Regions from separate parts of the Lysinibacillus fusiformis genome, predicted to be linked through region 2. Evidence: riboswitches for the same ligand, from Rfam matches in the RefSeq annotation. Region 2 holds a riboswitch; the other holds the start of a gene.

Region 1 (9,050 bases), 1.9 Mb from region 2:
TTTAATACCAATTATCACTATATTGTTCCTGAGTATGAGGGACAAACCTTACAACTAACAGAAAATAAAGTGTTAGCTGACTTTTTAGAGACGAAAGAAGCATTCGGGATCATCACGAAGCCGACATTGATTGGTCCCTATACATTTTGCAAGTTAACAAAAGGCTACAACAAATTAACACAGGTTGAATACTTATTAGCCTTATTACCGCTCTATACGCAGGTATTAAAAGAGTTAGTGGATGCAGGTGCCACTTGGATTCAGCTAGAAGAGCCATCCCTTGTTACAACTCTTGATCCAGCAGAGATAAAGCTGGTGCAAGAAATTTACGACCAATCAGCCGTTGCCGTTCCAGGGGCTAAGATTATGCTACAAACTTATTTTGAAGCATTATGTGCCTATGAAACATTGATTACGCTGCCTGTTCAAGGGTTTGGCCTAGACTTTGTTCATGGCTATAAAGGGAATATGGAGTCACTGCGTCAATTCGGTTTCCCGCAGGATAAAGTATTGGCAATTGGGGTTGTAAATGGCCGTGATATTTGGCGTTCAAACCTTGCAGAGGTCAACGCAACGATTCAAGCCATTGAACAGCTAAGTCATGCCGAAGAGCTATGGATTCAACCATCAAGTAACCTACAGCATGTTCCAATCACAACCTCTCTTGAAAATGAACTTGACCCTGTTTTAAAGCAGGCTTTGGCCTTCGCAGATGAAAAAATCGTAGAAATCACGGGGCTGACTAAATTTAGACGAGATAAAGATGGTTCCTTACAACATAATTTTTCAGAAAGTATGAAGGCGATTGAGGCTCTAAAAAATCATCCAATCCGCCAAAACAAGTTGATTCATCAAGCTGTTCAAACTGTGACAACGCAAGATTTTGAACGACACAGTGATTTTACGCAACGTCAAAATATACAACAACAGGCCTTAGCGTTACCACTGTTCCCAACGACTACAATCGGTAGCTTCCCACAATCTGATGAGGTGAAAAGAAATCGTAATGCTTGGCGAAAGAAACAACTAGCAAATGAAGACTATGAGGCATTTATAGAAGAGGAAACTAAGCGCTGGATCACTATACAAGAGGACCTAGATATCGATGTACTCGTTCATGGTGAATTTGAGCGTACAGACATGGTAGAATATTTTGGTGAAAAACTGACTGGCTTTGCCTTTACAGAAAAAGCATGGGTCGTTTCATACGGGTCACGCTGTGTGAAGCCTCCGATCATTTATGGAGATGTTGCGTGGGCCTCACCCATTACCGTAAAAGAATCAGCCTATGCTCAAAGCCTAACAAAGCGATTTGTAAAAGGCATGCTGACAGGGCCTGTGACGATATTAAATTGGTCGTTTGTACGCGATGATCTTTCCCGTCAAGATGTCGCTTATCAAATTGCATTAGCACTTCGCAAAGAGGTGGAAGCACTAGAAAACGCAGGTATTTCGATTATTCAAGTGGATGAACCAGCACTAAGAGAAGGCTTACCGCTTCGAAAAGAAGAGTGGGGGGCTTACTTAGATTGGGCTGTCAATTCCTTCAAGCTTGCTACATCTAGTGTCAAAGATGAAACACAAATCCATACACATATGTGTTACTGCGAATTTAATGATTTCATCGAACCGATTAGCGCACTAGATGCAGATGTGATTTCCATTGAAACATCGCGAAGCCATGGGGAACTCATCACGTCACTACAAGTGCAACCTTATAAAAAAGGAATAGGTTTAGGTGTCTATGATATTCATAGCCCACGTGTACCAAGTGAGGAAGAAATGCTCACTATTATGAAAGATAGTTTACAGGTTCTTGATCGCCATCAATTTTGGGTGAATCCAGATTGTGGCTTAAAGACTAGAAAAGAAACAGAAACCGTTGCAGCTTTAGCCAATATGGTTGCTGCTACTAAAACATTGCGTCAAGCCGTACAACAATCTACATCAAGATAATGAAATGATTTATTTAATCTACTACATCTACTCTCCAAAAGATAACAAAGGCCAGGGTAAGTTACCTGGTCTTTTTATGTTGTTTGGAGAAATTTATTATATTCAGAAAATAAAATTGACGTGAACATGGGAGCATGTTATGTTTATTACTAATTTCATAGCAATCATTACAAGTTTGAATGAATTCGTCTTTCATTCAATTAAAAGGAAAATGGGTGAAAATCCCATGCTGTCCCGCAGCTGTAAATGAGGAGTTTTGTTTCAAATACCACTGAGTAAGTACTTGGGAAGGTGAAGCAAAATCATGATTCATGAGCCAGAATGCCTGCTTGTAAGAAGATTCATTGATGATCTACGAAAGATAGGGAGATGGATGGAGACTTGCTCATCGTGAGTTTTTCTGTCCTTATTCTTTTTTAGAATAAGGTTTTTTTATGCCCTCTCTTCTTTAACAAGTAGATTTATTTGCACTACGAATAGAGATAGGAGACAGAAAATGAGATTGACTAAGTATTTACTTCCTTTACTGCTTGTGCTGACGTTCAGTTTACTTGCTGGCTGTACAAGCACGGATGAAGAAAAGGGGAAGACAGCGACACCACAAACAAATGGAAAAATGATAACAATTGGCTGGCCATTAGATGTCGGTCCATTGAATCCTCATACATATTTACCGAATCAAATGACTGCCCAAGCCATGGTCTATGAATCCTTGGTGGAATACAATGATGATGGCACGGTTACGCCAAAGCTAGCAGAAAGCTGGGACATCTCAGAGGACAAAACTTCGTATACTTTCCATTTAAGAAAAGATGTGAAGTATTCAGATGGAACTGCTTTTAATGCCGATAATGTCATTCGTAATTTTGATGCCGTTTTAGCGAATCGAGACATGCATTCTTGGATGGGCATGGTCAACCATATGAAAGAGGTTGTAAAGGTGGATGATTTTACCATTCGTCTGCAATTGGATGAACCCTATTATCCTGTCTTAAACGAACTTGCCTTTGTCAGACCTTTCCGCTTTTTAGGGGATAACGGATTCCCAGAAGGCGATACGACGCAAGATTCTATCAAGGAACCGATTGGGACAGGCCCATGGGTGTTAACTGAATACAAAAAGGACGAATATGCATTATTTAGTCGCAATGAAAACTATTGGGGTGAAAAACCACTAGTAGAACAAATAAAAGTAAAAATTATTCCTGATTCAGAATCTATTTCATTGGCATTTGAAAACGAAGAATTAGATTTAATTTATGGTCGTGGCATTATTAGTTTAGATAACTATACGTATTTAAAAGACAGTGGGAAATATAAAACAGCTACCTCTGAGCCTTTGTCTACGAAAGCACTGCTGTTCAATACACAATCTGGCCCGTTAGCTGAATTAAAGGTGCGTCAAGCCATTCAATATGCTATTAATAAGGAGCAAATGGTAGACAGTATTACACATGGTACAGAGAAAGTGGCAAACACATTGTTCTGGGATGCGATTCCTTATGCCAATATAGATTTAGCGCCTATATTATACAATCCGGAAAAAGCGCAACAATTGCTAGATGAGGCAGGGTGGACGTTACAGAATGGAGAAAAAATTCGTTCGAAAAACGGACAACCATTATCATTAGATTTAATTTACATTGCATCCGATGCGATTCAAAAACCAATGGCAGAATTAATGCAAGGTGAATTAGCGAAAATTGGCGTACAGTTGAATTTAGAAGGTGCAGATGTGATGGTCGGTCTACAAAAATTGATGGATGACCAGGTAGATATTAATTTCTGGCGTACCAATGGACCGCCAACAGACCCTCATAGCTTTGCAAATGAATCAGCTACACCAAATGCTAGTGGTGTGTATGAGGCGAAATTAGGCTTACCAAATGCCAAAGAAATTGATACGAAAATTCACCAATTATTAGTAGGGACAGATGAAGAGGAACGCGTGCAGCTTTATACGGATATTTTAACGATGTTCCATGACCAAGCACTATTCTATCCAATATCTTACGAAACAAATAATGTGATTTATCAACCATATCTAAAGGATTTTGCCCCACGTGCATCTGAATACGATATACCTTATGCACAAATGGCTACAGAAAAATAAAAGTGGAAGAGAGAGTATGTCTAGCAGAGACAGCTCTCTCTTTATCATAGGATTGAGTAGGAAGTGACAGCATGTATGAGTCGACATGGATGTTTTGTTTAAAAAGAATTTTGACATTGCCCTTTGTCTTATTAGGCGTTTCCATCCTAACCTTTGTATTTATTCGTTTCGTTCCAGTAGAGCCTGCTGAAGTCATTCTACGTTTGGCAAGAGTTGCGCCAACAGAGGAAGCCATTCAGGCATTACGTGAAGAACTAGGGACGGACAAGTCGTTTCTTCTTCAATATTTACTATGGGGAAAAGGCGTATTACAGCTAGATTTCGGCACATCTTTTGTTAGTAAATTACCCGTGGCACATGAGCTACTTGCGAAATTACCCGCAACCATTGAATTAGCGATTGCTGCGTTTGTCCTCATTTTAGGGCTAAGTATCCCATTTGGGGTGATAAGCGCATTGTATAAGCACGCTATCATCGATAAAATCATTCGATTCTTTACCATCCTGAGTGTGTCGATTCCAACCTTTTGGCTAGGTTTCCTACTACTCTATTTATTCAGCTTGAAATTAGGATTCTTTCCGACAAATGGGAAGGGCACACTATCTCATTTAGTTTTACCTGCATTCACTCTGGCTTTACCAACAATTGGCTTGTTCGTTCAATTTATCCGTTCAACCATCCTAGAAGAATTACAGCAGCAATATGTTCAATATGCACAGTTAAGAGGATTAAAACGCTCTGTGATTCTTATGCGTCATGTGTTGCGAAATGCTGCTATTCCATTGACATCCCTGTTAGGCATGACCCTTGGGAATCTACTAGGTGGAGCCGTCATTGTGGAGCAGGTTTTTAGCTGGCCAGGACTCGGCAGGTACTTAATAGAATCCATTATGAACAGGGATTACCCAGTTGTACAATGCTATGTATTAATTATCGCTGTAATCTATGTGCTTGCCAATTTATGCACAGATATATTGCATCGTTTATTGGACCCTCATCTAATGATGAAGGGCAGGAGAGATTAAAAATGAACTTCGTACGAACAAAAAGTAGCAATTTGATAGGATTCATTAGTCTATCGCTCCTTGTTATCATTGGCTTGTCGGGGCTATTTGCGCCAATTTTAATGCCACACGACCCTTTAGCTGTCGATATAGCTAAGAAATTTTCGGTTCCGTCTTGGGACTATCCATTAGGTACAGATCATTTAGGAAGGTGTATCTTGTCACGCCTCCTTTTAGGTATTCGTTATTCATTAGGATCAGCGCTCGTCATTCAGCTAGTTGCCATTGTTTTAGCTATCCTACTAGGTGCTTTTGTAGCGTTGAAAAGGGGCTTAATCGATTTTCTTTTTATTCGACTATGTGATATTTTATTAGCCTTTCCGACACTTGTACTTGCATTTGGGCTATTAGGTATATTAGGCCCTAGCTTAAAAAATGTTTTAATAGCACTCATTTTTACACAGCTTATTTATTATGCAAGAATGGTCCGAAGTTTGTGTATCGGCATGAATGAGAAAAACTTTGTTCAAGCTGCAAGGATTTCAGGCACTACAGGTATCCAATTAATTAGACGCCATTATATACCCAATATACTGCCATCTATTGTCACGATTGTTGCATTAGATATCGGGAAGGTGATTTTAGAAATTGCGGGCTTTTCCTTTATCGGACTTGGCGTGCAGGCACCGATTCCAGAATGGGGCATGATGATCAACGAAGGAAAGCAATACATGAGACAGCATCCTGAATTAATGCTTTATCCTGGACTTGCCATCATCCTTGTTGTGTTATTGTTTAATCAGTTAGCAAATCGTTTAAAAAAGCTTGATTAGTAAAGGGGAAGTTATGGAGAAAGTTTTAGAAGTGAAAGACCTCACAGTCAAAATGGGGGAGAAAAATATATTAACCTCTATCAATCTGACAGCTTATAAAGGGAGAGTCTTAGGAATTATAGGGGAAAGTGGCAGTGGAAAGACCATGCTTTGCCATGCCATCATGCAAACATTACCGTCCTTAGCACATGTCACCCAAGGTGAAGTACTCTATCAGCAAGAAAATTTATTGAACGTTTCAGCTGCTAAATTGAGAACTTATCGTGGCCGGCATCTTTCGATGATTTTGCAAAACCCATCTACTGCATTCGATCGTATTCAAACGATTGAAAGTCATTTTCGAGAAACATTAAAAGCACACTTTAAGCTGACCAAAAAGGAAATGAGACAGATTGCCCTTGATGCTCTGAATAAAGTCCATTTATCTCATCCAGAGCAGCTTTTGTCCTACTATCCTTTTCAGTTAAGTGGAGGCATGCTACAGCGAGTGATGATTGCCCTATCATTGGCGATACAAGCTTCTCTCTACATTGCAGATGAACCTACGACTGCTCTTGATACTATCAATCAAAAACAAGTATTAACACTTTTTGATTGTATTCGCTCAGAAACAGATGCTGCCATACTCCTTGTCACGCATGATTTAGGTGTCATTGCTGAACTTGCTGACGATGTGGCTGTGATGTATCAAGGAGAAATCATTGAGCAAACGAATGTTTTTGATTTTTTTGATGCGCCTCAGCATCCCTATACAAAGAAGCTTTTACAAGCAAGAATGCTATTTTAGAGGTGAAAAAATGACGTTGCTAGACGTGAAAAATATAGACATGCATTATGCTCAAAGACCAGCCCTATTTCAACGAAGACAAAAAATTCCTGTATTACAAAAGATGTCATTTTCACTTCAGGAGGGAGAATGTCTAGGAATCGTCGGTCAAAGTGGTTCAGGAAAAAGCACATTAGGACGCATTATTTTAGGGATTGAACGACCAACAAACGGAGAGCTGCTCTTTCAAGGTATCAATTTATACGAAGCACCCAGCAAAGAGAAAAAAATGATACGAAGAAATTTACAGGCTGTTTTTCAAAATAGCTATCATTCATTTAATCCAAAACAGACGATTTTCGAAATACTCGAAGAACCGTTTTTGAATTTCGAGCATTTTAGCAAAGCAGAGCGACAACAGAAGGTAAGGGAATTACTAGACTGTGTAGAGTTAGAGTGGGCAATGGCTCAAAACTATCCCTCACAGCTAAGTGGGGGACAGCAGCAACGAGTCAACATCGCTAGAGCTCTTGCATTAAAGCCGAAACTGATTGTTTTAGATGAGGCCATTAGTAGTCTTGATATGATTTTGCAAAAGACGATTATAGAACTATTACAATCACTGCAAAAAGAGCTACAGCTTGCTTATCTATTCATTTCACATGATTTACAAGCCACACGTTTTATGTCAGATCGCATCCTAGTGATGCAGCATGGTCAGCTCGTGGAGGAGATTGGGAAGGATGGAGCCTATCAGCATCCCGCTTCACAAGAATTATACAATGCTATTTTGCCATCACACCCGCGAGAAAGAAAAAATAAGGATAGACCAAATTAAACAGAAACTCCATTTTGAATTTTTCAAAATGGGGTTTTCTTAATTATTAAAGCATTTTAGAAATAAAATTAATAATATCAATCATAAAATTAACTTTATTTATATTTTGATTCAAATAATTAATTTTTATTATTTACTTCTTTAAATTCTTTGTTATATAATCAACTTAACTTAAAGGAAGGAGTTCACTATGGCTTATCAAGTAATCACAAATTGCCCTGTCTGCAGTAAAACTTTGAAAATTACCAAGTTACAGTGTTCTCATTGTCACACGACGATTGAAAATGAATTTGAATTATCTAAGCTCGCATCTTTATCAAAGGATCAGCTTCATTTTGTGGAAGTATTTTTAACTTGTCGAGGAAACATTAAAGAGGTTGAAAAGGAACTGGGGGTTTCGTATCCAACAGTTCGTGGCAAGCTAAACGACATTATTTCATCCCTTGGCTATGCTCAAAAGAAGAAAAATGAAGTAGACGAGAAAAAAATTGTAAGCATGTTGGAAAATGGCGAAATCACAACGGATGAAGCCATAAAGCTTTTAAAAGGCGAATAGGGAGGAATAGACCATGAAAGAGGAAATTACAAAAGTGTTAACCATGATTCAAGAGGGGAAAATTGATGCGGATAAAGGTTCAGAGCTGATTCAAGTGTTACAACAGAAAGAAGAATCAGGAAACAAATTTGTGGAAAAAACAAAGTATTTAGATAAAACATTAAAGGTCCGTGTTGTATCCACCGAAAATGATAATGTCACGGTGAATTTGCCGATTAAACTTGTCAAAGCCGTACTCATGGCTGGACACAGCATCGCAGCGAGTATTCCACAATCGGAAAAATACGTGAAAGATATCGACATCAATCTTCTTCTTGAAGCGATCGAAAATGAACTAGATGGACAAATTGTAGATATAAAATCGGCAAACGGAGATACCGTTGCAGTCTTCATTGAATAGAGGCGACGAATGATGCATGTAAAAGTGAAAGCAAAAGACGTTCGCTTTACCTTCCCTGTTCCCTATGCTGTGCTAACCATTGTCCTCTCCATTTTAACTTCCAAATGGATTCAGCAACAAGTCAATAAGTGGACAAAGGCATACTTCGATCGAAAGAAAATAGACTTTACCTTTCCGCTCATCGACAAAGAAATGCTCAAGCCGATTATCAAGGAACTACAAAATTATAAAGGGCTCGTGCTAGTCGATGTCAAAGCTCAGGACGGGACTGAGGTTAAGGTTAGACTATAATACCCAACAAAGAATGATTAGAGCATGTTTGAATAAAAAGCATGCTCTTTGTTATTTAAAGAATATCCTTTGCAAAAGAACTATCGAAATCCCACAATGTATCTTCCAGATTGTTTAATAGCAGTTTCGTTCTTTTCTCAAGTTGATCTGGTAGCTCATTTTTACTGAAATAGGTAAGTTTCAAGCTCTCATCATCCTTTATCTCCAATATACCCCTTACATTTTTCGCAATATAAAGATGAATAACTGTATAGACTTCATCCCCATTTGGATATTGGAAATAATAATCTGGC
Region 2 (22,989 bases):
TTAATAGGGGATGAATGCTTGTTTTAGCTGCTATTTCGACGAGACATCATTATTTTTATGGAAACCTTAGCCTTACAAGTATATTAAAAATATACCGAGACATACTAAAATTGACTTTATTTTTGTTTGTATGAAGGAGCGTTTCCATGCGTATTTTTAGTATGTTTGTAGCAATCATTATCAGCGCTTTTCTAGCAGTTGGAATAGCAGAATATTATCATCAACCATATAATTGGTATTTAGTTTTTCTTATGATGCTAACTGGATTTTTTATTCACATCATTATTTTAATATTTGAATCCGAGAATGCTGAAGAAAACGAAATTTAAAAATGCGAGTCCATATTGGCGGACTCGCATTTTTAATGAGCTATTAAACAGTTAAGAATTTAACCAATTTATCGTTATCAAGTAGGTTTCCGACGAAGAATTCACCAAACTCGCCGTAGCGTGCTGACACTTCGTCAAAGCGCATTTCATATACTAATTTTTTGAATTGTAGTACGTCATCAGCAAATAAAGTTACGCCCCATTCATGATCATCGAAGCCTACAGAGCCAGTGATAATTTGTTTTACTTTACCAGCATAGCCGCGACCAATCATTCCATGAGAACGCATTAATGATTTACGCTCATCCATTGATAGCATGTACCAGTTGTCGTTCCCTTGACGGCGTTTATCCATTGGATAGAAGCATACATATTTAGCACGTGGAAGTTCTGGATATAGACGTGCACGTACATGTGGATTTTGGTAAGGATCTTCATTTGATTCGCCAGCTAAATAGTTTGAAAGCTCTACAACAGATACATAAGAATATGTAGGAATTGTAAAATCTGCTATAGCTAATTTATTGAATTCTGCTTCAAGCTCTTGTAACTCATCCATTGTTTCACGCAATGTCATAATCATAAAGTCAGCTTTTTGACCAACGATTGCATAAAAGGCATGAGCACCTGTTTTAGCCACGTCTGCTTCGTTCAGTTTTTCTAAATATGCAACAAATTCCTCTACTGCTGCTTGACGTTCCTCTGCAGAAACAAGTTTCCAAGAAGCCCAGTCGATTGAGCGGAAATCATGTAAAGCGTACCAACCATCTAACGTAATTGCTGCTTCATTCATTATTGAAAACACTCCTTTATAAGTGAATACCATTCAAAAATTAGTTTATCATAGTTTGTACAAAATCCCTAAGTTCATGATAGTAATTCACGAATTTGACACCAACTAAAGATAATGTATTCTAAAGAGAAGAGATGTAATTAGAGGAGTACCAATATGAAACATATTTTACAACAGCCAATTTGGCGTTATTATGATCAATCCATTAGTGCGAAGCAAAGATCACCGCTTGAATCTTTTGCAACGGATGATACGTTGTGCCAATTAGTTGGTCAATTGACGTCCCCACCCACAATTCGTACATGGGTTCATGAAGCATCTGTTGTGCTCGGTATTCAAGATCATCGTTTGCCCTATGTCCAGCAAGGTATGGAATTACTAGAATCGAGAGGCTATCATCCTATCGTTCGTAACTCTGGTGGCTTAGCAGTTGTACTAGATGAAGGGGTTCTCAATATTTCTATTGTATTGTCTGAACAAAAAGAGTCACTCAGTATAAACGATGGCTATGATGTGATGGTTGATCTTGTGAAGGGATTGTTCCCAGAAGTAGCTGATAAAATTGAGGCTTATGAAATTGTCGGCTCTTATTGCCCAGGTTCTTATGATTTAAGTATTGAAGGGAAAAAATTTGCTGGCATTTCACAAAGACGCTTACGTCAAGGGGTGGCAGTGCAAATTTATTTATGTATTGAAGGAAGTGGCTCGCAACGCGCGGCACTTATTCGTGACTTTTATGACGTAAGCTTACGACAAGAGGAAACAAAATTCACTTACCCTCAAATCGTGCCTGAAGTAATGGCTTCTTTATCAGAGCTTGTTGACCCGAAGTTAACAGTAGAAGCGGTCGTTATTCGTTTGCAGCAACTACTTTATCATTTGGCCCAAGAAGTTCGTCCGCAATCATTCTATGATGAAGAAATAACGTTGTACGGTTTCTATTTACAGCGTGTTTTTGAGCGCAATGCGAAAATGCTTGAACGGAAGTAAAAGGTTGATTATATGAAATAAAAAAAGCGATGCGGCTAATTTAGCGCATCGCCATTTTCTGGTTGATAAATAGAACTGCTTGTTACAAGATTTCCGTTTTTCTCCATTTTAAAAACAGGTGCAATTCGCTCTTCCTCTTCATCAAGCGTAACGAGACGTCTAGCGCGATTCATAATTTGAACAAATTGCTCGTAATCTTTGCGGATCGCTCGATTTTCTTCTTCTAATTTTGTAATGGTTTTCTCTAGTTTTTTATTTTTCTCAGATGTTACATGTACTAGTTGTCGCCATTTTGAAGATTCATTTCCTACTTCACCAGAATGCTGTAAACGTAGTAAATAAGCTATGACAATATCAAGAGAAAGAGCGGATAGCGGAATTGACTTTCCTTCAGCAGCACTATTATTTACTGTAAACATGCTAGAAGTACGGCGTCTTGCTGGGGCTCCCAACACTCGCATTCTCTCTTTTCTTTCCTTTTTAGCTTCTGCTAATTGTCCCTCGTATTCTTTACGAACAACAGCATTCCAACGAAAACCACAGGCTGCCGCAGTACGATTTAATGCATCACCCGCTTCTTCGAAGGCATTTAGCTGTGTGCTGCCCTCTGTTACATGACGGATTACCGCTTCTGCTAGTAATTCATCGTTTTCTTTTAACCAAGCATCTTGTCTTATTTTACTCATATTAAAATCCTCCCACCTTTATCTGGAACTTGTTATTTAAGATTAGCATGACCAATCTTTTAACCTTTTATTCATCTATGTAGAAGGAATTATGCTTGAATAGAAGGGGAAAAGTGCGATACAATACCCGATGTAGGTTTGTGCACATGCTGCATACTTAAATATGTGAAGGTCATGTGTTCAATAGAGCGAGATTATGTTTGAAAAAATACTATATAGAAAGGGTTGTTGACAAAATGGCAAACGAATTTAAAGTTTGCGATGAATGTCAGGCCGTTAACTTAAAGACGTTAATTCCAAAATTAAAGGAAATCGATCCTGATGCAACCATCGAAATTGGCTGTCATTCTTACTGTGGTCCAGGACGCAAAAAGACATTTACCTTTGTAAATAGCCGCCCAGTTGCTGCATTAACAGAAGATGAACTAATGGAAAAGGTTTTAGCAAAATTAAAAAAGTAAAATGAAAAGCTATCTCTACTTGAGGGGATAGTTTTTGTTTTGCTTATTTTTATATGTTGAGAAATTAGACCAATGTAGATTTAAAAATAATGATGAAAGTAATGGAAATAGGTTGTTAATATCTATAGAAAAATGGCAATAAGTATGCTAGTCCTAGATTTATCGCATATAATAGAACTACAACAAAATGGGGGTGCTATCCAAATGACATATGCAAACGCTAAATTAGAAGAAGAAAAGGTATTTAAAGACCCAGTACACCGTTATGTACATGTTCGAGATCAAGTGATATGGGATTTAGTGGGTACAAGAGAATTTCAGCGTTTACGTAGAATTCGTCAGCTAGGTACCACATTTTTAGTATTTCATGGAGCGGAACACAGTCGCTTTAGTCATTCTCTTGGGGTTTACGAAATTGTACGTCGCATAGTAGATGATATCTTTGTTGGTCGTCCAGATTGGGATGAAAGTGAAAGATTATTAGTATTATGTGCAGCCCTTTTACATGATTTAGGGCATGGACCATTTTCTCATGCTTTTGAAAATGTTTTTGAGCTTGATCATGAATATTACACAAGGCAAATTTTGTTGGGTGATACGGAAGTAAATGCTATCTTAAAAAAAGTGGCAGATGATTTTCCAGAAAAGGTATCACAAGTGATTGGAAAGACATATCCAAATAAGCAAGTAATTAGTTTAATTTCTAGCCAAATTGATGCAGATCGTATGGATTACTTACAACGTGATGCTTATTTTACAGGTGTTAGCTACGGTCACTTTGATATGGAACGGATTTTGAGAGTAATGCGTCCGCGTAAAAATCAAGTGGTGATCAAAGCAACAGGCATGCATGCGGTGGAAGACTATATAATGAGTCGCTATCAAATGTACTTACAAATTTATTTCCATCCTGTATCACGCAGCGCAGAGGTAATTTTAAATAATATTTTAAAAAGAGTAAAACAATTAAGCTTAGCGGGCTATACATTTAAGCATGAGCCTACTCATTTCCTAGCATTCTTCCGTAATGCTATTACATTAGAGGATTATCTTGCGTTAGACGAGAGTATACTTTTTACATATTTTCAGTTATGGATGCAAGAGGAAGATGCTATTCTAAGTGATTTAAGTCGCCGTTTTGTGAATCGTAAGCTATTTCAATACATTGATTTAGACCCTGGTGTGGAGCTCAATAAATATCAAAAACTCCAAGAGCTTTTCAAAAAGGCAGACTTGAACCCTGATTATTATCTTGTTCATGATACAACGGCAGATCTACCATATGATTTTTACAGACCTGGTGAGGAAGAAGTACGTGTACCGATTTTTCTAGAAATGAAAAATGGTGAGCTGCGGGAACTTTCACGTGAATCCATTATTGTCGATTCCATATCAGGACGTATGAAACGAGATCATAAAATCTATTTTCCATTAGATTTCTTAGAGGATGAAGCTACACATCCAACCATCAAACAGCAAATACTAACATTGTTAAGAAAAGACGAAAAGTAAGTTGTAGCTGGCACTAGCATTTTCATGAAGTGATTATAAAAAAGGGTAGAGCGCTCTGTTGTGCTCTACCCATCTTACTATTATTTGTCGCTAAAACGAACGCCTGCAACGCCGTAATGGTTTTTAGACATTTCTTCGATAAAAACTGTTACATTTTCTGCAGGTGCATTCACTGTGCGAGATACGGCCTCTGTTACTTCCTTTACAAGAGCACGTTTTTGTTCCTCTGTACGACCTTCAAGCATTTTCACTGTTACGTATGGCATAATATTGCCTCCTTTATAGAATAATGTTGTATAGTTAGTTTATAAGAAAGTATAAACTTCTTACTTGCGTTGAGGCATATGCGCGATGGCGAAAATAGTGATTGTTTCGACAAAATATGCGTTGATATGCTTTCCTTTATAATAGCAGAATGGAGGATATTTAAGTATGGCAAATGAAGAAAAACCAAAACAAAAAATGGGTTTTACGATTATAAAAAATGATCCAACAGATGGACATAAAGGGTTTGGTATCGGTTCACTTTCATTAGAGAATGTATCGCCGGTTATTGTTGATGTAGAAGAAGGAACGGCTTCTGTTGAAATTGGTGCCATGCATGCACGGAGTGACGTAGAACGTGGTATTAAATTTACAATGGACCGTGCTGATTCAGAGGGTGGAAAACCATATTGGCTCGTATGGGTGACGATAGATCATAAAGAAGATGGGCCATATTATGCGGGTGTAACAGCTTGTGAAATGGTTGTTAACCGTGAAAAAAGACGTGGCTATAAAATTCTAGCTGACCATGTGAATAAAATGGATAAATCCATGAAGCGTCATATCATTGTGGAGCATATGGATGCACCGTCTAAAAAAGTGTTAGCTACTTTCCTTGAGCAACTAAATCCAGACTTGTGGGGACGTAGTGGGGAGCAATTGCGTCAAGACTTATTTGTCGAATAGACTCATAATGATTGAACAATCTGTGACATTTTGCAATCGCTTTCGATATTAGGTTGAAAGTGGGTTTGAAACAAAGTACACTTGATGCAGAGCTTACATTTTAGTAAGCTAGGACACTTGGTCTCGCGAATGCGATGAGCGCTATGCGGCATTTGAACAACCCAAACCCAAGCCAAATGCCCCATGATGCTCATACTTCGCGGACCATAAAAAAGAAAAGCTTTCTGTTCCCACGGACACGTCTCCGGGGAAGAGAAAGCTTTTCTTATTTTTTGTATATCAGTTACTTTGTCGAGAGCCTTCATAACTTACAACGTATTAGGTTTAAAAAGGTTTCCGGATTATTGTTTGTTTTTTAGTCCTTAAATATAGAGAACGGTAGCATATTCCAAAATTCTCCCCATGTATTACTGTCAAGAATGTCGAAGTTTGTACATTTCTCAGTCGGTACATCCTTAGATTCCATATATACAAGACGTTGTTTAGGACATGCGTCAGTCGCTAATTTACCTGTTTCGATATCAATGACAACACCTTCAACACCTTTTGGCTTTTTGAAATCTTCATTTTTTGTACCTTTATTAACAGCCTCCATAAAGTCAATCCAGATTTGCTTTGTTGCAGCAGTATCTTCCTTCGTCGTAAGATTTTTACCCTGATCATAGCCATTCCATACACCAGCAGTAAGTCTTGGTGTAAAACCGATTAACCATTGATCACTATTGGTAGAGCCTGATTTAGCAGCATATGTGTGTGTCATACGTGAACGAATACTAATTCCTGTAGCAGGTGAGTAGTCACTGAATACCGGATCAAAAATACCTGTCATCATTTCTGTTAAGATGTATGCATTTTCTTTAGAAATGGCTGTTTCTGCTTTGCTTGCAACATCTTTGTTTTCATAAATAACATCCCCATGTGCATTTTTAATGGATACAATGGTTGTTGGCGTTGTTTGCTGTCCTTGTGATGCCAAAACATTATATGCATTCGTCATTTCATACAATGTTGTTTCAATCGTACCAAGTGCAATTGATAAATTATCCTTCGCACCAATCCCTACATTAAAACGGTTTGCCATATCATGAAACTCTTTGAAACCAATGTCCTCTAAGGTTTTTACTGCGTAAATATTATCCGAAATAGCAATGGCTTGTGCCATCGTCATATCATGATCTGCGAATTGACCATTGACGTTTTTAGGTGCATAAGTGCCGCGCCCATTATCATAAGTAAAAGTTGTTTCACCAACATCTAAAAAAGTTAGTGGAGTGTAACCATTTTCAAGTGCCGCTGCATATAAAATCGGCTTAATAGTAGAACCTGGTTGACGTTTGGCTTGTGTAACCCGGTTAAACGAGCTTACTGAATAGTCACGACCACCGACTAATGCAGTGACAGCTCCTGTTTTAGATTCCATACTCACGAACGCAGATTGCAGATCATTAGCAGGCATATTTTTGGCTACCGCTTCTTCAGCCGCTTTTTGATGTTCCAGATTAAGCGTTGTTTGAATCGTCCAGCCACCTTCACTAATATCGAGATTTTTTGATTTTAAAATTTCACTCGCTTCTTGCCACGCCACATCTAGGAAATAAGGGGCAACAGATTTGGTTGCAACCCAGCTATCATTTTTTAAGACAAGCTGTTCATTTTCAGCACGCGCTTTTTCTTCTTGTGTAATGGCGCCTTGGTCTGCCATAAGTTTTAAAATAACGTGTTGGCGATTGGTAGCCTTATCTAAATTGGCAATTGGTGAATAAATGCTTGGACCTTTTGGTACACCTGTTAGCATTGCTGCTTCTGCAAGCGTTAAATCACTAGCAGATTTCCCGAAATAAAAACGGCTGGCAGCTTCTACTCCATACATACCGTGACCGTAATATACTGTATTTAAATAGCCCTCTAGTATTTCGTCCTTATCATAAAAAACTTCTAATCTATAAGCATACAGGGCTTCGTTCAATTTACGTGTCCAAGACTTTTCATGGGAAAGATAAAGGTTACGAGCATATTGTTGTGTAATGGTACTAGCTCCTTGAACCTTTCCACCAGCCTTTATATCCACTAAAATGGCACCAGCAATACGTGAATAATCGAAACCGCCATGTTCATAAAAATCCTTATCTTCAACAGCAACTACAGCTTCCTTTAAATAAGGTGACATCTCATCGAGACCAACCCAATATCTTCGTTGATTTGTAAAGTGATCCCCAATTTGGTGCTCATTTTCATCTAAGAAAATGGAAGCCTTTGGTACGGTTAAAGGCGGTGCACCAGCCACTTGAACATAGATGCGGAGTGCGACAAATGCTACAACAATTGCAGATGTAAAGGCGACAAATAGCGTAAGACTTTTGCGTGTGCGCTTTACACGCTGTTGCTTTCGATGATAGCTTTTTCGTTTCATCCGACTTCACCTCGTTTTCTCACAGCTTCGAACTTAGCTTTAGTATGTGTTCGAACATTCATCTTTAATCGAAATTCTAACTAAAAACTATTGCACTTTATTCAAAAACATCTATACTTTTTTTGTACTACTTGAAATGCTGGCATTCGACAAAAAAATCGCACCTTGTAGATTTTAATCGAAATTTGCTAGACGTTCCAATAATGTATACGAGGATAAAAGGATACAGGTTTCATTACAATCCTGTAAGCCATAATAGAAGAAGTCGGAAAAATGATGATCAACACAATATTTTAATAATATGGAGGGCTAGCAATGAGATTTGATGAAGCTTATTCTGGAAATGTTTTTATAAAAAGTCATCCTACATATGACGATGCACAGGCAGTGATTTATGGCATGCCAATGGATTGGACAGTAAGTTATCGTCCAGGATCACGTTTTGGTCCACAGCGTATCCGTGAGGTATCCATTGGTCTTGAGGAGTACAGCCCATACCTAGATCGTGAGCTTGAGGAAGTAAAGTACTTTGACGCAGGCGATATTCCACTACCATTCGGTAATGCGCAGCGCTCATTAGATGAGATTGAGAAATTTATTGAAAAATTATTAGCGGATGGCAAGATTCCTGTCGGCATGGGTGGGGAGCATTTAGTATCGTGGCCTGTGATGAAGGCTGTATCAGCTAAATATGATGATCTTGCAATTATTCACTTTGATGCACATACAGATTTACGTGTGGAATATGAGGGAGAGCCACTTTCGCACTCTACACCTATTCGTAAAATTGCAGAACATATTGGGCCGAAAAATGTCTATTCATTTGGTATCCGTTCAGGCATGAAAGAAGAGTTTGATTGGGCAAAGGAAAACGGCATGCACATTTCAAAATTTGAAGTGCTTGAACCGTTAAAAGAGGTTCTCCCAACATTAGCTGGACGCAATGTGTATGTAACAATTGATATTGACGTTCTAGATCCAGCACACGCACCAGGCACTGGTACAGTAGACTGTGGTGGCATTACATCGAAAGAATTGCTAGCTTCCATCCACGCTATTGCAGCAAGTGGTGTAAATGTTGTAGGTTTTGACCTAGTTGAAGTAGCACCAATCTATGATTCTTCAGAAATGACAGCAAACACAGCTTCAAAATTATTACGAGAAATGATCTTAGGCTGGGTAAAATAAGTAGGGCTTTGTAAATAAAGTTACTTGAATGGGGTTAGCTATGAGCTAGCCCCATTTTGTATTTTCAATTTGAAATAATGAGTGGATCTTAGTCATAAAATTGAAACTTATTTTACTTTGTTTCGTAGATAAGTTAGGTAATAGTTCATATTACAAAAGAGAGAAAGATTGATGAAACCAATGTCAACTTAGAATATATGGTTCTTCAATTTAAAAAAGGGAAGGAGGGGTATTATGATTTGGTCGCTTCTCATCAATGATTTATTCATCTTTGTCAGTACAATGGAATACTTTTGGCTATTAGCTTCTTTGGTTTTAACTGTCCTAAGTGTTCATTTGCATCTGTATCTCGTTAATAAAATAACCGTTCAAGAAGTGAAGGACGAAGAGTTTGAAGTTGACTATAATATCACGAATACTTGGACTCCACCTATGCTAACGTGGTTTGTTCTGTGTATTAGAACATCCGAAGATAATGAAGAAGAAAGTGTATCTCCTAGTTTGATTTAAACTTTTAAACTAGGAGGAATATCATTGTTAACATTTCTAGCACAACCTATTATTAACGTCATTCATTTTATTCATTCTTTTACAGGCAGCTATGCACTTAGTGTTATTGGCATTACGATTATAGTCAGATTAATTCTTATGCCGTTATTTATTCAATCGGCAAAACATCAAAAGCACTCAAAAGAATTAATGACTACCATTAAGCCTGAATTAGATGCGCTTACGGACAAATATAAGAATAGTCAAAGCGAATCTGAAAAAAGAATGGTACAACATAAAATCCAAGAGCTAACTTCCGATTCATTGAAAAGTTCTTTATTAGGTTGTTTACCAATCATCATTCAATTACCTATATTATTTTCACTGTATTACGCGATTAAGTTAGATTCAGTGATTGCCAATGAAAACTTCCTTTGGATGAATTTAGGTACGATTGATATTGGGATTTCGCTGATTGCTTGTTTGATTTATTTAATTCAAAGTTCTATCGCCTTAGAAAAAAGTCAACCGTTAAATATGAAGATAATGGTATTTATTAATCCAATCATGATCCTCATTTTTAGTCTGTTCAATCCAGCGATTATCCCAATCTATTGGACAGTTAGTGCTTTATTGTTAATAGTTCAACAATTGATCATAAAAAAATGGTATAGATAAAATGAAATCCTCTCTTTCAGTTATTGGAAGGAGAGGGTTTTTATTTACTCTCATAAACTTGTTGTGGACCTTTACATCACTTCTATCTTGAAAAAACATAAGTATTCATCCTATAATAAAAAGGTTATAGTAAAAGACTAAAAAGGGGCATCCGTTATGGCGAACGAAGTAAGATCGCAAGTGAACATTAAGCTCATTTCTACCATTCGTCCAAGTGATGGAGAGTCCGAAAGTTATGAAATGTGGCTCAAAGGGCAGCTACTTGAAAAAGCAGGAAGCCTGTATTTGAAATATGATGAGGTGCAGGAGGATAAAATCATCCGCACAACGATGAAGTTAGGTCATGAAAAGGCATTGATTATGCGTGCGGGAGCGGTTAGTATGCGACTACCACTGAACATAATTGAACAACAAAAAGGGCATTATGAAAGTGAGTTGGGTTCCATGCCACTCGTTATTGACACAAAAAAAATGACGTTTACAAAACAGGCAATAAGCGGAGATTTCCATGTACAGTACGATTTACTAATGGGTGGGCAATCCGTTGGCAACTATACATTAGATATTACATTTACGGAGGTACAATAATGAACGCAGTAGAACAAGTACAACAGGCTATTAAAGCAGCGATAGTACAGGCTGTTGAAAAAGCAGGCTTAGTTGAGGCTGGCACAGAATTATCGATTCACCTGGAAACACCAAAGGATAAAGCAAATGGTGACTATGCAACAAACATTGCGATGCAATTAACGAAGTTAGCTAAAAAGCCACCTCGTGCTATTGCGGAAGCTATTTTAGAAAACCTGGATACAGCAGGTACAGATATTGAAAAAATCGATATTGCTGGTCCTGGCTTCATGAATATCACAGTACGTAAAGATTTCCTAACTGGGGTAATTACGCAAGCTCTTGAGCAAGGTACTGACTACGGTCGTTCAAATGCTGGTGCAGGAGAAAAGATTCAAGTGGAGTTCGTTTCAGCAAACCCTACTGGCGACCTTCATTTAGGTCATGCTCGAGGCGCTTCTGTTGGAGATTCCTTATGTAATGTGTTAGATATGGCTGGTTACAGTGTCTCTCGTGAATATTATATTAATGATGCAGGTAATCAAATTAATAACTTAGCTTACTCATTAGAAGCTCGTTATAAACAAGCATTAGGAATGGAAGCTGAGATGCCAGAAGATGGCTATCATGGGCAAGATATCATTGATATTGCGGGTAAATTAGCTGAGGAGCATGGTGAAGCTATTCTAGCAAAATCAGATGAAGATCGTTTTGCCTTCTTCCGTCAGCATGGTTTAGCTTTAGAATTGGATAAATTAAAAACAGACCTAGCAAACTTCCGTGTGAATTTTGATGTCTGGTATTCTGAAACATCTCTATATGAAAACGGTAAAATCGAAGTAGCATTAGATAAATTAAAAGCCAATGGTCATGTGTTTGAAGAGGATGGTGCCACATGGTTCCGCTCTACAACATTTGGTGATGATAAAGATCGTGTGTTAATTAAAAATGATGGGTCATTCACATATTTAACGCCAGATATTGCTTACCACGAAGACAAAATTGTCCGTGGCTTCGATAAATTAATCAATATTTGGGGTGCTGACCATCACGGTTATATTCCACGTATGAAAGCAGCGATTCAAGCACTTGGCTATGACCGTGATACGTTAGAAGTGGAAGTTATTCAAATGGTTCAGCTTTATAAAAACGGTGAAAAATTCAAAATGTCTAAACGTACAGGGAATGCAGTAACAATGCGTGAGCTTGTAGAAGAGGTAGGTCTAGATGCTGTTCGTTACTTCTTTGTTAAAACAGCGGGCGATTCTCATATGGACTTTGATCTTGACCTTGCTGTCTCACAATCGAATGAAAACCCTGTGTACTATGCACAATATGCGCATGCACGTATTTCATCTATTTTACGTTCAGCAAATGAACAAGGCTTTGCTGCTACAACAGAACATCTCAATCTGTTAACAGCAGAAAAAGAAATTGATTTATTGAAAAAGATTGGCGATTTCCCGAGAGTGGTAGCGGAAGCAGCGAAACACCGTACACCACACCGTATCGCAAACTATATTCAAGAAACAGCAGCTGCATTCCATAGTTTCTATAATGCAGAAAAAGTATTAGATGCTTCAAACAAAGAGTTAACAGAGGCTCGTTTAGCGTTAATTACGGCTGTCCGCACAACAATTGCGAATGCACTACGTTTAATTGGTGTATCTGCACCGGAAAAAATGTAATACCTTTTTAAGCTCCTAACATGAAATGTGTTAGGGGCTTTTTTAATGGATAGAAGGCTGAAAGTGAACGATAGAGTTCTACAAGTGGCGGATATAACCGTAAAAGTGACGGATAGAAAGACGAGAGAAACGGATAGACCGTGGAATATTAGCTGTTTCAAACTTTATTTTTCTGTTAATTTCGAAAATTTTGTTGAAGTTTACGTTAACGTCAATGGTATACTGTTGCCAATTAGGAAAGGGGGAGATGGCTTTGAAGACGATTCAGGAGGTAGCAAAGGAGTTTAATGTATCTACACGGACAATTCGTTATTATGAGGAACTTGGGCTTCTTTGTCCTCATCGCTCATCTACCAATCAACGAACCTTTTCCAAAAAAGAATTGGCGAAGCTCAAGCTTATTTTCAGAGGCAAGCGTTATGGATTTTCTCTGGAGGAAATCAAAGAGATGGTTTTACTATTTGATTTTGATCGCTCGGGAATTCAGCAATTAGAACGAACGGTTGAATACGGAGAACAAAAAATTCAAGAGATTGAGAGTAAAATAGCTGAGCTGACGCAGATGAAACATGAATTACAACAAATGCATGGCATGTTTAGTGAAAAATTAGCGACTTTAAAGGGAGAGATGCACGATGAATAGTTCCAATTTATTAGCACGTAATGCCCGTAAGTATCCGAAAAATGAAGCCGTTATTTGTCATGGCAGAAGCGTTACCTATCAAGATTTAGATGAGCAGGTGACACGTTTCAGTCATGCTTTGCTAGAGCAGGGAGTAAGGCAGGGTGATAAGGTAATCATCTTCATGCCAAACGTTTTAGAGTTTGTTGTCAGTTACTTTGCTATTCAGCGTATCGGAGCGATTGTTGTGCCAGTCAATGCGAAATTTACATTGCAGGAAGTAGAGTACGTGGCGCAGCATGCAGAAGCGAAGGCAATTGTCGTTCATGAGGCTATTTTTGCTGCAGTTGAACAGCTAGCTGTGATTCCGGTAAAAATTAAAACAGGTCAAGAAAAAGTGGGTTGGCTTCAATATGAAACAATGCTTCAAAATGCTAGCACACAACTGATTGATTGCCAGCTGCATGAAGATGACCCTTCCACGATTTTGTATACATCTGGTACAACAGGGAAACCAAAGGGTGTGTTATTTAGCTATCGTAATATTTTAACAGTGGCACAAATGATTGCTGTTGAAATGGAGGTAAAGCCTGAGAGCCGTATTTTGCTCATGATGCCATTAACACACTCGGCGCCATTGCATTTATTTTTAATGGCAGGCGTATTGGTAGGCTCAACAAATGTGTTAACACCAACTTTTACACCTGATTTATTCATTGATGCCATTGAACAGGAGAAAACCACACATTTCTTTGGTGCACCTGTTGCTTATTTATTAACGGCTCAGATGCCAAGATTACAATCGGCTGATTTGTCTTCAATGAAATGGTGGGTGTATGGTGGGGCACCATTATCCCAAAATGAAGTTCATTTCATTCAGCAGGCATTCCGAACAAATAATTTAACTTGTGTATATGGATTAACAGAGGCTGGACCAAGTGGTTCATTATTATTTGGCAAGGAGCATGAAACAAAGGCTGGAAGTATAGGGCAGCGGGCGCCGCTTGGTACAGAGTTGCGTATTGTGAATGACAACGGAGAAGATGTAAATGTAGGCGAAGTAGGGGAAATTGTTTTGTTAGGTGAGGGCAATATGCTTGGCTACTATAAGGATGAAGTAGCAACGAATGCCGCCTTCATTGACGGTTGGTTAAAAACAGGAGATTTAGCTCGTAGGGATGAAGATGGTTTTATTTGGATTGTTGATCGTAAAAAGGATGTCATTATTTCGGGTGGTGTCAACATTTATCCGAAAGAAATTGAAGATTGCTTATTAGGCTTTGAAGGGATATTCGAGGTTGCTGTGATTGGTGTACCCCATCCACAATGGGGGGAAACTGTAAAGGCAGTATATTCCGCTAAACAAGACATTGATGAGGAAGCGCTGAAAGCTTATTTAGAGGAACATCTGGCAAAGTTTAAAATACCACGTATTTTCGAAAAAGTGGAAGCGCTACCACGCAATGCATCAGGTAAAATATTAAAACAATCTTTGAAGGGGCAAGAGGTGAGATAGCATGAAAGTATTACAACAAGAAGAAATGCGTACTACGAACTTTTTTACAGAGGATGAAACGCTTCAAAAAATATTAGAAATGATGTTAGATAAAGAGTTTTTGTCCTATGCCCATCGAGAGTTAACAGATTTTGGAGAGCTATGTGCAGGTGATATTGATGTGAGGGCAAAGCATACAGATCGGCAGGGGGAGCCTCGCCTTCAAAGGTATGATGCCTATGGTGAAGAGATATCAGAGGTTTGGGTCAATGATGGCTATAAGAAAACGATTGAAGAGACATATAATACGGGTATTGTCGGCTATGTGCACAAGGATATTCCACAGCTAGGTCACAAGGGGAATTATGTTTATAGCTTTGCGCAAGGTTACTTATTGTCTCATGCAGAGCCTGGTTTTTATTGTCCCGTGACATTGACGATGGCTACTGCCTACCTATTAGATCATTATGCGGATGAAGAGGTGAAGCAGCGTTTCTTACCTCATGTTTGTGCAACAGGTGACACAGAGTTATATGAAGGTGCGACATTTTTAACAGAACGTCAAGGAGGCTCAGACGTTGGCGCGAATGTTGTGGAGGCGAGAAAGGATGGCGCTGCGTATCGCCTATATGGTGAAAAATACTTCGCATCCAATGCGGGCATGTGTGGAGTAGCGATGGTGTTGGCACGACTAGAAGATGCGCCAGCAGGTTCCAAAGGCTTAACATTGTTTGCAGTTCCTTGGCACAAAGAAGATGGAACAGCCAATCATCTTCGTATTCGCCGACTAAAAGATAAGTTAGGCGTTCGGGCAGTTCCTTCAGGTGAGGTAGAATTTGATGGTGCACTTGCCTATGTTGTAGGGGAGCAAAATAAAGGGATTTATTACATGCTAGAAGCACTAAATCTCTCAAGAATTTGTAATGCAGTAGCTTCAATTGGCATTATGCGTCGTGGCTTTTTAGAGGCAAAACATTACGTAACCAATCGTTATGCATTTGGCAAGCCTTTAACACAATACCCTATGGTTCAGGATACTTTAGGTAAATTTGCGGCTAAGTTGCATGTGGAAGTAGCGACAGTTTTTGATCTTATTCAATTATACGATAAAGTGACGAGTGGACAGGGAACACAGCAAGACCTTATTATGAATCGTTTATATATTGCCATTATGAAAAAGGAAACAGCAGAGCAAGCCGTTCATTATGCTAGTGAGGCAATTGAATTACACGGAGGTAATGGCTATATCGAAGACTTTGTAACGCCCCGCTTATTAAGAGACGCACAAGTGTTGACGGTGTGGGAGGGGACGGCTAATATTTTGGCCTTAGAACTCATTCGGTTAGTAGATAAGTTTCATGCACATGAACTGTTTGTACAGGAGATGGAGGAACGCTTAGAAAAATTAGCTAACAGCTCGTTAGTACAAATCGTTAAAGAACAATTGGCGAATATGGCTGTGAAACTACAAATCTTTAGCGCTTTAGACGCGGCAACGAAATCTTTTGAAGCAAAAGATATGGCGAAAAAAATGGCTCATCTTTATGAAAGTGTCGTAGCAGTAGAATGGGCGCATAAATTTGGTGGGAAATATGAAAAACTAGCGGACGTTTATTTAGAGCAGACGTGGTCATTAAGAGAAATGGGTGCTCAAATGAAAACAGTTCAATATTTTTCTGAAATTGTATAATAGCTTGGGAGTCGTCTTGAATGGAGGCGACTTCTTTCATTTTCATGTATAATGAAATCAACTGAATATTGTAAAGGTTCTTTACTTAAGTAAAGTGAAAAGGGAAATCGGTGTAATTCCGATGCGGTCCCGCCACTGTAAGTGTGAGTTTTTTCAAATGATGCCACTGAAGATTTCGGGAAGGCTTGAAAAATCGCAAGGAGCACAAGCCAGGAGACCTGCCTTTATAACAGACATGACAACCTACGAGGATAGGGTGGTGGATTTTGTATCAGTTTTTTTGGTGCGATTTTGCCCCCCTCATCATTCAAAGATGAGGGGTTTATTTTGATGCAGAATAAAGTGAAATGTCGCACGGATCAACGAAGGAGGATTCACATGAAGAAATTTTGGAAAATAGGATTATCAGCATTTTTAGCAGTAGGCTTGCTAGCTGCTTGTGGACAAGAAGCAAAAGATAACAAGCCAGCTACTGAGCAGCAAACACAGCAAGAAACAGCACAGGATGAAGCAACATTCCCAATGACTATAACAGATGCCCTTGGCAAGGACATTACTCTTGAAGCACCTCCTGAGAAAATTGTTTCACTTATTCCAAGTAACACTGAAATCCTTTTTGGACTTGGTTTAAATGATGAAATAGTTGGTGTTACTGACAACGACGATTATCCACCAGAGGCAACTGAGAAAGATAAGGTTGGCGGAATGGAATACGATATTGAAAAAATTATTGCCTTAAAACCAGATATCGTTTTTTCACACGAATCTAGCATGTCTCTATCAGAAGAGGCTATTGCACAGCTTGAATCAGCAGGTTTGAAAGTGTTTGTAGTAAGAAATGCACAAGACTTTAATGAAACATATACGACAATTGAGCAACTTGGTCGTGCTACAGGGAAATTACCAGAGGCTGAAAAAATTGTTGCTAATATGAAGGCCAAAGTAGAAGAAGTTTTGACTAAAGTCAAGGATGTTGAACCAAAAAAAGTGTTAGTCGAAGCATCGGATGAGCCAGATATTTATACAGCTGGCAATGGCACATTTATGAACGCAATGCTTGAAATGATCAATGCAGAGAATGTAGCTGTAGATGGTGATAATTGGTATAAAATTGATGCAGAACAAATTATCGCGAAAAATCCAGATGTCATTGTGGTGACATATCATTATGTACCAGATATTTTAACGAAAATACCAAAACGTGCGGGCTTTGATACTATTAATGCCGTAAAAAATAATGCGATTGTACAGGTAGATGAAAGTACAACGAGTCGTCAGGGACCACGTTTAGCAGAAGGTCTAGAAGAATTAGCAAAAGCGATCTATCCTGAGGTATTTAAGTGAAAAAAATAGCACTAGCCTATGCACTAACATGCACGCTTCTTCTTATTAGCATCTGGTGTGGCGTAGCGATAGGCTCAGTTCATATTCCATTAGAAGTATTGTGGAATAAGGCGGCTGATGAAACAGCCGCCAATATCTTTTGGAAAATTCGCTTGCCTCGCGTGTTGTTAGCGGGACTAGTGGGGGCATCTCTAGCTATTGCTGGAGCAGCATTCCAAGGTTTATTAAAAAACCCATTAGCAGACCCATACACACTAGGGGTTTCATCAGGGGCTTCTGTTGGTGCTGTTATAACAATCTTTTTTAGTATTTCTATCCCTGTCGTCGGTTTGTATGCTCTACCAACCTTTAGTATGATTGGTGCAATCATCACGATGGTAGTTGTCATGAGCTTTGCTAGACTCGTAGACCGTTCATTGAAAATGGAAACATTGATATTAACAGGTGTTATTTTTAGTTCATTTTTAGGTTCTCTTATTTCATTAATGATTGCTTTATCTGGTGAAGAATTACGTCAGGTAATAGGCTGGTTACTTGGTTCTGTATCGATGCGTGGTTGGCCATATGTCCAAATGATCATTCCATTTGTTATTGTAGGTTCAATTATGCTATGGACGCAAAGACGAGAGCTAAATGTTTTGTTGTATGGTGAAGAGCGAGCAAAACATTTAGGTGTTAATGTGAAGCGTAGTAAATATTTGATATTAGCAGGTGGCTCCATGCTAACCGGAGCAGCTGTAGCGGTTTCTGGCACAATTGGCTTTGTAGGATTAGTGGTGCCGCATATGACAAGGATGATTTGGGGTTCTGATCATCGCCACTTATTACCATTATCTTTTTTCAATGGTGCAACATTACTCATTATTTGCGACTTAGTAGCACGAACAATCATTGTGCCAAGAGAGCTACCAATTGGTGTTATTACGGCATTTATTGGAGCACCTGTTTTCTCCTATATTTTTTATAAGCAGCGAAGAAGCAAGGGGGTACGGGCATGATTGTTGTTGAACATCTATCAGGTGGCTATGAAGATGTACCAATCGTCAAGGATATTAGTTTTACTGTTGAAAAAGGGAAAATTCTTGGCATTCTAGGGCCGAATGGTAGCGGGAAATCCACATTATTAAAAGTAATGAGTGGTATTTTACCAGCTACTGCTGGAACTATTTCGATTGATGGACAAAATATTCTTTCTTATAATGCTCGTGCTTTGGCGCAAAAGATGGCTGTATTACCACAGCTTCATGCAAATGCTTTCTCGAATAGTGTGAGAGAGGCAGTTTCACTAGGGCGCTACCCGCATCAAACAGGCTTTTTCTCAAGTTGGTCTGCACAAGATGAGCAGGCTGTTCAACATGCCATGCTTCAAACAGGTGTAAAGCGATATGAGCATACGCCTATGGAATTTTTATCTGGCGGTGAACAACAAAGAGTGTTTGTAGCACAGGCCTTAGCTCAAACAGCAGAAATTCTATTACTGGATGAGCCAACTAATCATTTAGACATTGCACACCAACGTCAAATTTTAGACATGGTTCGGAAGGAAGCGATGGAATGTGGTTTAACGGTTGTTATGGTACTACACGATATGAATCTAGCCTCGCTTTATTGCGATGAATTGTTACTCATGGAGAGTGGGCAAGTGAGAGCACTTGGGGCACCACATGAAGTATTAATTGCCTCCCAAATTGAAGAAGTTTATCAAGCACGGGTGACTACATATGCACACCCTGAAATACCAAAACCGCAAATTACAATGATGCCTGCAGCAACTGACTACCAACAGCGAGCTGTCATTAAAAAAGAGCATTTTATGATAACGGAACACTATATTCAACTTACATCAGAGCTTCCTTTGAAGACCGTATCCTCTGCCGTTCATAACCCGGGTATTGGTTGGCATAATTGCTTATTAAATCGTTCAGTTCCTGGTGATTATGTCATCAGTGATGTAAAAAGAGAAGTTAGTGAATTTTTGCAAAGGGAGAATTTTTCTCCTACAAATACTGTTGTGATGTTAACAGCAGTGCCAACAGCTCTAGTGGCAATTAATGAATTTTCAGCACCTTTTGGCAGTATAATCGTAGCTGTAACAGCTGGCGTAGGCAATGCAGTTGATGTCTCTCGTGTTCACGAAAGACAAGATGAGCCATATATTGGTACTATTAATACATGGGTTATTATTAATGGTTGTTTATCCGAAGAGGCATTTTTTCAGGCATTGATGACAGCAACTGAGGCAAAAACCAAGGCGTTGCAATCAGAAAATATTCGTGATGAGCGGAGTGGGACTATTGCGACAGGTACTGCTACAGATAGTTTGTTAATTGCAGCGACTCAAAAAGGGGAAGAAATGCTGTATGGTGGCCCCATTACGGACGTTGGTAAAGTGATTGCAAAGGGTGTCTATGAAACAACAGTTCAGGCAATTAGGAATTATAAAAATGAATTTTAGGAGATGAGAGAAATGAAGCTTTACACGAAAACAGGCGATACGGGGAAAACAAGTCTTATTGGAGGACGTGTTGATAAAGATAGTTTACGTGTTGAAACATATGGGGCAATTGATGAATTAAATTCCTTTATTGGGAAGGCTGTAAGTGAATTAGATCAAGCGCTTTTCAAGGATATTTTAACAGACCTAGAGACAATTCAGCATGAGCTGTTCGATGCTGGTGGAGACCTTGCCAATGTGATGAAAGAACGCCAATATAAGTTAACAGAGCAACCGATTGAAGTACTTGAAACTCGTATAGATGCTTTATCAGACGAAGCGCCACCATTACAACGTTTTATTTTACCAGGAGGCGCACCAGCAGCTGCAACTTTACACATTGCGCGCACAGTTGCACGTCGAGCAGAGCGCGAAATGGTGACGCTAATGAAAGAGGTTGAAGATGTGCCAAAGGTTGTACAAAAATATTTAAATCGATTATCAGATTATTTATTTGCAGCTTCACGTGTTGTAAATGCACGATTAAATGTAGCGGATGTTGAGTATATTCGTAGCGGGAATGTTTTTAAAAAATAAAAGTTTGATTTAGTAAATGTTTTTGTACACATAATAAAACGTCGGATACTAAAGCCTCCTTCCTCTATAGGGGATAGAGGTTTGTTTGCTTTCTTCAGCAAATGTTCAAATGTCTACTGAATATGTAACATTCGGTAAGGTATAATTGATAAGGAAAGTAAAAAAATGCTACCTTGGAAAAATTCAGGGTGGCTTTTTTTCTTGTAAAATGTAAGAATATAAAATTATCAGAAATATTTCCGTTTTATGTTGACTGAATGCTCACTCATTTATTAGAATAGGAATATAATGATAAAGTGAAGTACATTTCTGTATGAACTAGCAAATTCGTCACAAAGAGAGAAAATTACGACAAACTAAAGGGGGGACCAACCATGAGTCCATTATTAATTGCTAACATTGTCTTAACAGTCGTGGTTGTGCTTTATGCAGTAGGATTGTTCTTCTACCTGTTGAAAACACGCTATAAGTATGTGCAATTGGGGAAAAAGGTTGAGTTTGATGAAAGTGTTAAAGAACGACTTCGTTATATTATGGTCAATGTATTTGGTCAAAATAAGCTATTAAAGGATCCAAAGAGTGGTTTAATTCACGTTATGTTTTTCTATGGATTTTTGATGGTGCAGTTAGGGGCAATTGATTTAATCTGGAAAGGACTAGCACCAGAATCACATCTGCCACTAGGCATTTTCTATGGTGTCTTTACATTCTTCCAGGAGCTTGTAGTTTTAATGATTTTAATTGCGGTAGTGTGGGCATTTTACCGCCGCTATGTTGAAAAACTAGTGCGTCTAAAACGAGGATGGAAAAATGGTCTTGTATTAATTTTCATTGGTGGGTTAATGGTATCTACATTAATCGCTAATGGTATGGGATTAATTTGGCATGGTGAGGGATTAACCTATACGGAGCCAGTTGCTTCAAGCATTGCTGCTATTTTTGGCTTCCTACCTACATCAGTAGCTGCTGGCGTATTTTATGTAATGTGGTGGGCACACCTTTTAATTCTATTAACATTCCTTGTTTACGTACCGCAATCTAAACATTTCCATTTAATCGTCAGTCCACTTAATGTTTACATGAATCGTTTAGATCGTGCGGGTACATTAACACCAATCGATTTCGAGGCCTTAGAAGAAGCAGGGGAAAATGCTGAAAGTGAAGAGGATATGCCTTCTATTGGAGTGGGACGCATACAGGACTTCACACAAAAGCAAATGCTCGATCTATATTCTTGTGTAGAATGTGGACGTTGTACAAACATGTGTCCAGCAACAGGAACAGGAAAAATGCTGTCGCCAATGGATTTAATCGTGAAATTGCGTGATCATTTAACATTTACGGGCGCAGTTGTAACAAAACAAAAACCGTGGGTGCCTTATCAATTCTTTGCCAATACAAAGGGTAATCAGCTTGCAATGGCAGCTGGTGCTGAAGGTGCTGTAATTGAAGATATCTACAGTCCATCTTTAATAGGCGAAGTCATTACAGAAGAAGAGATTTGGGCTTGTACAACTTGTCGTAACTGTGAAGATCAATGCCCAGTAATGAATGAGCATGTTGATAAAATTATTGACCTACGTCGTTATCTAACTATGACTGAAGGAAAAGTCAATCCAGATGCGCAACGTGCTATGACAAATATCGAGCGACAAGGTAATCCTTGGGGCTTAAACCGTAAAGAAAAAGAAAATTGGCGCGATCTAGATCCAACAATCCAAATTCCAACTGTAAAAGAGCTGAAAAAATCTGGTGAGGAAATGGAATATTTATTCTGGGTTGGTTCGATGGGAGCTTTCGATAACCGCTCTCAAAAAATCGCTTTAGCATTCTGTCGTTTATTAAATGAAGCTGGTGTGAAGTTTGCAATCTTAGGTAATAAAGAGAAAAACTCTGGGGACACACCTCGCCGTTTAGGGAATGAATTCTTATTCCAGGAGCTAGCTACAGCGAATATTGATGAGTTTGAGAAAAACGAAGTGAAGAAAATTGTGACAATCGACCCTCATGCCTACAATATCTTTAAAAATGAATATCAAGACTTTGGCTGGAAAGGCGAAGTGTA

The links. Region 2 has a riboswitch for cobalamin ahead of JTI58_RS11710 (ABC transporter substrate-binding protein). Riboswitches for the same ligand answer to the same signal wherever they lie in the genome.
Region 1: linked by a shared signal. The riboswitch ahead of nikA (nickel ABC transporter substrate-binding protein) and the one ahead of JTI58_RS11710 (ABC transporter substrate-binding protein) in region 2 are both predicted to bind cobalamin.

Annotation. Positions count from the first base shown of each region.
Region 1 is NZ_CP070490.1:4,312,273-4,321,322, forward strand. Features, by position in the region: gene metE (5-methyltetrahydropteroyltriglutamate--homocysteine S-methyltransferase) at 1-1,956, shown strand, start outside; cobalamin riboswitch at 2,111-2,303, shown strand; gene nikA (nickel ABC transporter substrate-binding protein) at 2,453-4,069, shown strand; gene nikB (nickel ABC transporter permease) at 4,141-5,094, shown strand; gene JTI58_RS21195 (ABC transporter permease subunit) at 5,097-5,906, shown strand; gene JTI58_RS21200 (ABC transporter ATP-binding protein) at 5,920-6,693, shown strand; gene JTI58_RS21205 (ABC transporter ATP-binding protein) at 6,704-7,510, shown strand; gene JTI58_RS21210 (DUF2089 domain-containing protein) at 7,701-8,066, shown strand; gene JTI58_RS21215 (SHOCT-like domain-containing protein) at 8,080-8,466, shown strand; gene JTI58_RS21220 (hypothetical protein) at 8,476-8,757, shown strand; gene JTI58_RS21225 (NUDIX hydrolase) at 8,813-9,050, opposite strand, start outside.
Region 2 is NZ_CP070490.1:2,365,814-2,388,802, forward strand. Features, by position in the region: gene JTI58_RS11620 (hypothetical protein) at 147-329, shown strand; gene hemQ (hydrogen peroxide-dependent heme synthase) at 373-1,122, opposite strand; gene JTI58_RS11630 (octanoyl-[GcvH]:protein N-octanoyltransferase) at 1,279-2,112, shown strand; gene JTI58_RS11635 (RsfA family transcriptional regulator) at 2,148-2,798, opposite strand; gene JTI58_RS11640 (YuzB family protein) at 3,035-3,259, shown strand; gene JTI58_RS11645 (HD domain-containing protein) at 3,464-4,771, shown strand; gene JTI58_RS11650 (2-hydroxymuconate tautomerase) at 4,852-5,037, opposite strand; gene JTI58_RS11655 (YwhD family protein) at 5,204-5,722, shown strand; gene JTI58_RS11660 (transglycosylase domain-containing protein) at 6,078-8,132, opposite strand; gene speB (agmatinase) at 8,448-9,320, shown strand; gene JTI58_RS11670 (hypothetical protein) at 9,555-9,830, shown strand; gene yidC (membrane protein insertase YidC) at 9,855-10,487, shown strand; gene JTI58_RS11680 (YwiB family protein) at 10,644-11,075, shown strand; gene argS (arginine--tRNA ligase) at 11,075-12,742, shown strand; gene JTI58_RS11690 (hypothetical protein) at 12,788-13,030, shown strand; gene JTI58_RS11695 (MerR family transcriptional regulator) at 12,996-13,385, shown strand; gene JTI58_RS11700 (class I adenylate-forming enzyme family protein) at 13,378-14,880, shown strand; gene JTI58_RS11705 (acyl-CoA dehydrogenase family protein) at 14,882-16,549, shown strand; cobalamin riboswitch at 16,607-16,789, shown strand; gene JTI58_RS11710 (ABC transporter substrate-binding protein) at 16,928-17,893, shown strand; gene JTI58_RS11715 (FecCD family ABC transporter permease) at 17,890-18,891, shown strand; gene JTI58_RS11720 (adenosylcobinamide amidohydrolase) at 18,888-20,348, shown strand; gene JTI58_RS11725 (cob(I)yrinic acid a,c-diamide adenosyltransferase) at 20,361-20,924, shown strand; gene JTI58_RS11730 (heterodisulfide reductase-related iron-sulfur binding cluster) at 21,299-22,989, shown strand, end outside.